Regions from separate parts of the Staphylococcus sp. 510 genome, predicted to be linked through region 2. Evidence: predicted binding sites of a transcription regulator. Region 2 holds the regulator's gene; the other holds the start of a gene.

Region 1 (4,837 bases), on a different contig from region 2:
TATTTTACGCCTCAAAAGGGTCCATGGGATTAAAAGTAACATCTAAAGGCGTGCCCGCACATAGCTCATTACCATCACTGGGACATAATGCGATTAATACCCTCATTGAATTTATTCAAAAAATTAAAGAAAAGTATTATGATGATATCAAGAAAAACGAAGGAACACATGCACTTGATGTTCACCCATTTATAGATGAATTTTTTGGAGACCAAGTTGACGATAAGACGGAAGAAAAAGTTGAAGACGTAGCAGCAGGACTGGTTATTGTTAATTCGATTATACGAGGTGGAGAACAATTTAATACAGTTCCTGAAGAAGCCTATGCTGAATTTAATGTGAGAACTGTACCTGAATATGATAATCGAGCCATTGAAAAATTATTTAAAGATACGATAGAAGAGGTTGATAGTGACAGACTTTCTTTAGAAGTGACTGTCGATCATCAAACCGTATATTCTCAAAAAGATAACACGTTAGTACAAAGCTTTTTAGATTATAATAATGAATTTAAAGTATCTGGTTTAGTTGGGGCGACTGATGCAGCAGAATTATTAGTAGATAAAGATGAAGACTTTGATTTAGCTATTATTGGCCCAGGTCATATGACTATGGCACACAAAACAGATGAATATGTTTATAAATCAAGATATTTAGACTATACAGATATGTATCAACAAGTAATGTTGAATTATTTAAACAAAAGCAAATAAAGGAAAGTGAGATGAACTAAGATTATTGTGGGAATGAAATGCAATAATCTTAGTTTTTTTATGCTAAAAATTGTCAGATAAATTACATACGTAGTAATAATTAATATGAACAAAATGATTAAGTTGCATAGCTACCCTTTTGAAACCCATTACAATGATAACCCAACAATTTTACAAAAAATGTTGAATTATTATGATTCATTTACAAAATCTTAACATTGCCCACAAAATCTTGTTTGTTTGTTAGAGTGTGTCTTGTCGTTATTTAACGAAGAAAAAACTTATATGTTTATAGAAAATTGAAGGTAGCCACGAGATAGTAAACAAAAAAAGCTTTATCATTCTTAGGAGGATATTTAAAATGAAAAAAATCGCTACAGCTACAATTGCAACAGCAGGTTTCGCAACATTTGGTTTAATGCAACATGATGCAGATGCAGCAGAAAACAATAACGGATATAATCCTAATGACCCTTATTCATATGAATACACATATACGATTGATCAACAAGGTAACTACCACTATGATTGGAAAGGTAATTGGAGTCCTAGCCAACAACAAGGCAATAACAATAGTTATTCATATGGTAACCAAGCTACTCAAAACTACAATTCAAATAACGCTACAAACAATAATCAAAATACACAATCTTACACAACTGACAATACCAATAATCAAGGTGGCGGATTAGGTGCTGATTATTCAACATCAGATAAAAACATCAAAGTGACTACACAAAATGCGCCATCTTCAAATAACTCAACTGCATTTTCTGGACAATCAGGTTCTGGTTCAAATGCGTATACTGCTGGTCAATGTACTTATTATGTATATGACAAAGTTGGCGGTAAAATTGGTTCTAATTGGGGTAACGCAAGTAACTGGGCAAACGCAGCAGCACAAGATGGTTATAATGTAAGTAATTCACCTAAACAAGGTGCAATTATGCAAACATCACAAGGTGCATTTGGTCACGTTGCCTATGTTGAAAATGTAAATAGTGATGGTTCAATCAAAGTTTCAGAAATGAACTATAATGGTGGACCAGGTAACGTTTCAACTCGTACAATTTCAGCTAGCCAAGCTGGTTCATACAACTACATTTCATAATGATATATGTTTAAATGCGAACTCGAAATAATATTTAATATTATTTCGAGTTCTTTTTTTGTTTTGGATTAAATTTTTAATGTGTATGACATATTTGTCATGCTATTAAATTCGTGCATCCATGGGGTTTTATTATTATTTGACATACTTCAATTTTCAAAACAATGATTTCAAAAATTGAATGATTATTTTTATAGTTGTTCATGAATTAGTAATAAACTTATGACAGTTTAGTTAAGTCATCGATTATACATTGTAATACTATATGTTGTGTTTTAAATTTTAAATAAACACTATATATATATAGAAAAGAGTGGTAAGATGAATCAACTAGAACAATCATTGACTGGATTGATTGAGAAGGATCCAACTATCGTAAATGAGAATGCTAATAAAGATAGCAATACCTTTTCGACTATGCGTGATTTAACGGCAGGTATTGTTTCAAAATCATATGCTTTAAATTATTTATTGCCTAAACATATTGCTGAGGCGCATCAAAATGGTGACATTCACTTTCATGATTTAGATTATCATCCATTCCAACCATTAACAAATTGTTGCTTAATTGATGCAAAAAGTATGTTGAAAAATGGCTTTGAAATAGGTAATGCCAATGTAACCTCCCCAAAATCTATTCAGACAGCGTCAGCACAACTTGTGCAAATCATTGCTAATGTCTCTAGTAGTCAATACGGCGGATGTACAGTGGATCGTGTAGATGAATTGTTGAGTGAGTATGCACAACATAATGAACGACATCATCGTGAAGTAGCACAGGCCTATGTTAAAGCTGAGCAGCTAGAAACATATGTAGAGCAACAAGTTACTAAAGATATTAATGACGCCATTGAAAGTTTGGAGTATGAGATTAATACATTATATACCTCGAATGGTCAAACACCATTTGTTACATTAGGCTTTGGTTTAGGAACAGATACATTAAGCCGTAAAATACAACAGGCGATATTGAACACGAGAATTAAAGGGTTAGGTAAAGATCGTGTCACTGCCATTTTCCCTAAATTAGTATTTTCAATTAAAGATGGTATTAATTTGAAAAAAGATGATCCTAATTATGACATCAAACAACTTGCGTTAGAATGTTCAACAAAACGTATGTATCCTGATATATTAAATTACGACAAAATCGTTGAACTATTAGGCGATTTTAAAGCGCCGATGGGATGTCGATCTTTTTTACCAAGTTGGCGTAATGAACAAGGTGAAAATAATGGCCGTTGCAATTTAGGTGTTGTCACTCTCAATTTACCAAGAATCGCGCTTGAATCACAAGGTGACATGACAACGTTTTGGAAAAATTTTTATCACAAAATGACGTTGATGCACGATGCTTTAGTATATAGAATAGAGCGATTAAAAGAAGCGACAGTTAATAATGCACCTATCTTATATAAAAGCGGTGCGTTTAAATATAAACTCGATGATCATGAAGACGTAATGGCGCTATTTAAGAATAAAAGAGCTACGATTTCCATGGGATACATCGGATTATATGAAACTGCTACAGTCTTTTATGGTCCTAATTGGGAACATAATGATGAAGCCAAAGCATTTACAATTGAAATATTAAAAGAAATGCAACGTCTTCAAAAGCAATGGACAAAACAATATGACATTTGGTTCAGTATATACAGTACACCTAGTGAGTCACTGACTGATCGCTTTTGCCGTTTAGATCAAGAACGATTTGGAGATATTCCAGATATTACAAGTAAAGGTTATTATCAAAATTCATTTAATTATGATGTAAGAAAAGATATTACGCCATTTGAAAAATTAGATTTTGAAAAAGATTATCCCTATTATGCGAGTGGTGGCTTTATCCATTATTGTGAGTATCCTAAATTAAATCATAATATTAAAGCACTAGAAGCGGTATGGGATTATGCTTATGATAAGGTAGGATATTTAGGTACTAATATTCCAATAGATCACTGTTATGAATGTGGATTTGATGGAGATTTTAAATCAACACCACAAGGCTATCAATGTCCTGAATGTGGTAATGATAACCCTGAAACGGTCGATGTTGTTAAACGGACATGCGGTTATTTAGGTAATCCAGTACAACGACCTGTGATTGAAGGACGTCATAAAGAAATGTGTGCTCGTGTGAAACATATGAAGGAATCTTAATCATGACATCTATATTAGGAATAGAACATGGACAGGGATATATAGCCAAAATTGAAACACATAGCTTTGTAGACGGTGAGGGTGTACGGTGTAGTGTGTATGTTTCGGGATGTCCATTCCAATGTCTAGATTGCTATAACAAAGCGGCACAACATTTTAAATATGGTGAACCATTTACAGAAAAAATATTACAAGAGATTCTCTCATATTGTGAACCGGGTTATATTAGTGGCTTAAGTATTTTAGGAGGCGAACCCTTTTGTAATTTAGATGTGACATTGAGACTCGTGCAAGCATTTCGACAAAGATTTGGACAGACCAAAACAATATGGATTTGGACTGGGTTTCAATATGAATATCTTTCACAAGATAAGGGGCTACGTTTTGAATTATTAGAATATGTAGATGTGTTAGTTGATGGCATGTTTATCACTCAGTTATATCGTCCTAATCTACCTTACAAAGGTTCTTTAAATCAAAGAGTGATTGATGTCAATACATCATTACAACGACACCAATTGTGTGAATACATTTACAGTGGTCCATCGACGAGTCACAGTTTTTAATCATGTTATAAATCGATATAAAAGAGAAATGTAATTATAAGAGTAAAGATTCAATATAGAGAAGGTGAGACAGTATGTGGTTATTAATAGGTAAATGGATGATTGCCATTGGTCTTATCGTAGGTTCCATTATTGAAGAAACGATTTATAAAAAACGTCGACAAGCACGTAAAACACAACAATAATAAGACAATGAATCATATGGGCAATAACTACAATGTGTAGTGTTGCTCATATATTTTTTTGATGTAAATCTAATTTATAATTGTTAACAATTTTTGACGATG
Region 2 (4,837 bases):
GCCTTCAATGACAGGACCTACACCAAATTTAACATCCCCGTATAAACGTTTTAATGCTTGAGCCATCAAATGAGCAGTTGAATGACGCAATACTTCCAATGCTTCATCACTGCCTGGTGTAACAATTTCAATCTCACCATCTTCTTCTAACGGTCGTGTTAAATCTACCATTTGTCCATTAAATTTACCTGCTACAGCTTTTTTTCGTAGACCTGGACTGATTGATTGAGCTATATCTTCAGTAGTAGTGCCTTTATCAAATGCCTTTGAATTACCATCTGGAAATTGAATATTAATTTGATCCATACTATAACCTCCTAAATTATAAAAAATCATATCGTTGACTTATTGAAATAAATCAATGTAAAACTATAGAGAAAATAAAAAAATCCCATCCCTAAATCAGGGACGAGATTGTCGTGGTACCACCCTAGTTAAGCGTTAAAACAATACTCGATTAAAAACGAGCAATTTTAACGTCTTCTCTACATAAGATAACGGTCTTGAGCCGAGTATTCATTACAAATACCATGCATTAAAGTAGTAATAATTTAATTTATTAGCCATATTCTCATCAAACAACGGCTTTCTGTGTAACAGTGATTAAATTATCATGTCTTCAACAGTTTCAACGATTTAGATTTGATTCTATTATACAACATTTTATGAAAATATCAATTGTTTCTAAAGTTTTCACCTTTTAAGAAATAAGGTGTGGATAACGTCTTAATACGTTCAATAATTCGAGCTGCTTTCGTTTTTTCTGAACCCTCACGTGTCATTGATAAATGGTGTTCTAATTCATCATAACTTAAATTAGAAGTAAAGAAAGTGGGTAATTCATGAACCATTCTATAATGCAATAATGGGCCAATAACTTCATCTCTAACCCATGGCGTTACTTCTTCTGCACCAATATCATCTAGCATTAAAATGTTAGCTTCTCGAATTCTTTGTAATTTTCTTTCGTAACTCCCGTCCTTGAAACCACCTTTTAATGTGCGAATGTATTCGGGAAGATAAACTATAGTAGATGGCACTTTTTTAGCTTTGAGTTGATTTGCTATGGCACCTAAAATAAATGACTTTCCAGTGCCAAAAGGTCCATACAGATATAGCCCTTTGACATTCTCACCATTTATTAACTTTTTGCATATATCATTAACTTGCATTGCAATATCCAATCGATTACGTCCAGTTGTATAAATATCTTTAATCTTTGCATTTAAAGTATCTCTCTGCATATGATGTGATGTAATCAATTGAGAATTAAGTCTTTCTTCATCATATTTCACTTTACATGGGCATGGCAAATAGCGGATTTTAATACGTTCATTTTCGATATATAATTCTGGTATATGGCCTTTAACAAAATTAGGACATTCATTATAATGATGCCCATCATAGTGCTTTTGTTGATCTTTATATTCTTGTAGAACGTTTAAATCTTCATCAATCATGGCATTAGTTAATTCTGATTGATGTTCATTTAAAAATTGCTTAACATCAGGATCATTAACAACCTGCTGACGTATTTTAGCAATTCTCTTTTCGAAATCTTTATTTGAACCTACAATATTCTTAAAGCTTTCCATCTAATCCTCCTCCCAATCTTTATTTAATTGTTCTAAGAATGCTTGTCTATCCTTTTCAAATTGTTCATCCTTTTCATCTTTTGAAAGTTCTGTAGCATTCGGATTATCTCTTTCTTCTAACCATTTAGGTGTTTTCTCTCTAGAAACCAATTTACTTTTACGATTATAACCTTGATAAGGTTGCGATTTATTCTCATAAGATGGTTTAGGTTGATTAACTTTCAAGGCATATTCATAAGCTTGTTTAGCCGTAGTAATCCCTTTCTTCTTCCAATTCGAAGCAATTTCAAAAATATATGATTTTGGTAATTTCATATCTTCTTTGAGCATAACAAATTGTAATAAGATGTTAATAACCCCAAAGTTCATTTTTTCTCTATGAATTAATTCTTCAATCATATTCTTTTGAGACAATGTTGGTTCTGATTCAGACCATGAGGCTAACATATCAATTGGACTCGTCTGTTCTAACAATTGAAGCCATTGTTCCGTATCATTTTCAGGATTAGGGTTTTCATTAGATTGGTTCGAATTTTCACTTTGTTTAATGCTTTTATTCAATTCTAATTTAGGTAATTGGTTTTCATGTTCTATTAAATAATATGAACGCGCTTGTTTACGCATCTCTTCAAAAGATAATTGTTGAGCACTAGTAATTGAATTCAATATAATATGTTTCATCGCGTCAGCCGTTAAACCATATAAAGTTGCAAGTTGAATAATAAGACTTTTAGCGTCTTTTGTCACGATTTCATTTGAAATGAAGTGGTTATGTAACATCTGTTTCAACATATCAAAATCAAAAGATTCATTAGACAAATCAAGTCCTTGATACTCACTCGCTTTAGGTATATCTTGTGTGTCGATATCTAATATTCTATTGGGTACTTTAAAGACATCTGTAAACTTTCTCGTTGTTTGTTGATACTGCGTTAAATCTCTAAAAGTTTGTTCAAAATGTTTCTTTAGTACTTGGTATCTTTTTTTATCAACTTCACTATATAAAAATACAGATAACATAGGGTCATTGAAAAATTGGGATGGTGACGGCGGCTGAATCAATTGATATATAAAATGTGTTTGTTGCTCATCATGTTTAACAAATGATTTCATTAAACCAATTGCTTCTAACAAATCCATTTGATTTCTAAAGTCGATTAAATTTTCTTTAAGTTCATTCATAATGACATAATGGGTTAATGGTTGTTCAATATCATTGGAAAATTGATGCATAAAATGATATAAACCAATTGCTTGAGGCCCAATTAAAGGTGTAAACAGACGGTTTAATATTTCAAGATGTTGTGAGTTTAAATAAAAATCTTGTATCACTTCAAAACTATCTTGTGGTCTTAACCCTAATTCAAAGGAATTTAACCCCATTTATAAATCACTCCGTTTATTATCATTAAGAATACCTTGCATTGAGGCCAACAGTTGATCAATATCTTTAAACTCTTTATATACAGAAGCAAAGCGAACATAAGAAACTTGATCAACATGCATTAATAAGTTCATTACATGTTCTCCGATTTCTCTAGATGAAATCTCAGTATGACCCTCATCTCTTAATTGCCACTCCACTTTATTTGTTATATCTTCTAGTTGTTGGTATCTCACTGGACGTTTTTCACATGACCTAACTAATCCATTCAAGATTTTTTCTCTTAAAAATTGTTCTCTCGTTCCATCTTTCTTCACTACTATTAATGGACTCACTTCAATATGTTCAAATGTTGTAAATCTTGTACCACAATTTTCACATTCTCTTCTTCGACGAATCGCGTTTGCATCTTCTGCATGACGTGAATCTACTACTCTCGAATGCGTTGAATTACATTTTGGGCATTTCATGATTGTCACCCTTTTCTATTTAGATTATGCTCAATTATACTATAAATTCGCACGTTACAAAAGAAAGCACCTTTTAAATTATATGACTAAAAGTGTAAACTATTTTATATCATTAAATATAACAACCTAAATAAAAAATGTGACATTTTCAAAAATGATGTTAAATTTAAATTTTTCTCTATTTAATTTATGATAAATTTGATACCCCCACTTTATAAGAACAAAAAAACTGCCAATGTAACCTTTAGCATTAAAGGTTACATTGGCAGTCGCTAAAAAATGATTTTTATACAGCTTCTACTGCTTTATGAGATTCTATCAATTTACCAATTTGTTCTGCTACTTCAACAACTCTGTTTGAATATCCCCATTCATTATCATACCAAGCGATAACTTTAACTTTTTTATCACCCATAACCATTGTAGATTGTGCATCAATTACTGCAGAATTTGGATTTGTATTAAAATCTACTGAAACAAGTGGTTCGCTTTCTACATCCAATACACCATCTAAATTTGCATTTTTGAATGCATCATTAATTTGTTCTACTGTTACATTTTGTTCTAAATCTACAACTAAATCTACAAGTGAAACATTCTTAGTTGGTACTCTTAGTGCCATTCCATGTAATTTACCTTCTACTTCAGGTAGTACCTCTTTTAATGCTTTCGCAGCGCCTGTAGATGTCGGAATTATACTTTCATTACATGAACGTGCTCTACGTAAATCTTTATGTGGGTTATCAATATTCTTTTGGTCATTAGTAATTGCGTGTACTGTAGTCATCAGACCATTCACAATACCAAATTCATCATTTAATACTTTAGCAACCGGCCCAATACAGTTAGTTGTGCATGATGCATTACTGAAAATATCGTATTCATTAACATCTAGCTTTTCATCATTGACACCTTTCACAATCATTTGAACATGACCACCTTTAGATGGGCCTGTTAATAATACTTTTTTTGCACCAGCATTAATATGTGCAATAGCTTTATCACCATGATTGAATTTACCAGTTGCTTCGATGACAACATCTATATCAAGTTCTTTCCAAGGTAAGTTTTCTGGATTTCTATCTGAAACTAATTTGATATCTTGATTTTTATAACGAATGCCATTTTCAGTAGCTTCTACTTTTTCGTCGAACTTACCATGCGTTGTATCATAATTGATAAGATGTGCAATTGTTTCTGGAGGGTAACTTGCATTAATTGCTTTTACGCTTAAGTTTTCATTTTTTAAAGCAATTCTTAATACCATTCTACCTATTCTACCCATACCGTTAATTGCTATATTCGTTGTCATTTAAAGCACCCCTTGACCATTTATTTATATGTTATACTTTATGGCATTAGTATAACATAATAAATTATTTTTGAAA

The links. The regulator NrdR, encoded in region 2, represses ribonucleotide reductase genes. The targets are predictions, from matches to a motif close to AACACNATATATNGTGTT.
Region 1: nrdD (anaerobic ribonucleoside-triphosphate reductase) is a predicted target of NrdR. The motif match lies at 2,082-2,099, and genes of this name have one in related genera.

What each region holds. Positions count from the first base shown of each region.
Region 1 covers NZ_JBXVVK010000002.1:198,498-203,334, forward strand. The annotation lists gene AC2D8K_RS02855 (ArgE/DapE family deacylase) at 1-713, shown strand, start outside; gene AC2D8K_RS02860 (CHAP domain-containing protein) at 1,075-1,824, shown strand; gene nrdD (anaerobic ribonucleoside-triphosphate reductase) at 2,146-3,984, shown strand; gene nrdG (anaerobic ribonucleoside-triphosphate reductase activating protein) at 3,987-4,550, shown strand.
Region 2 covers NZ_JBXVVK010000001.1:397,516-402,352, forward strand. The annotation lists gene thrS (threonine--tRNA ligase) at 1-306, opposite strand, end outside; partial or broken gene AC2D8K_RS01875 (hypothetical protein) at 486-582, opposite strand; gene dnaI (primosomal protein DnaI) at 675-1,595, opposite strand; gene dnaB (replicative helicase loading/DNA remodeling protein DnaB) at 1,596-2,978, opposite strand; gene nrdR (transcriptional regulator NrdR) at 2,979-3,449, opposite strand; gene gap (type I glyceraldehyde-3-phosphate dehydrogenase) at 3,736-4,761, opposite strand.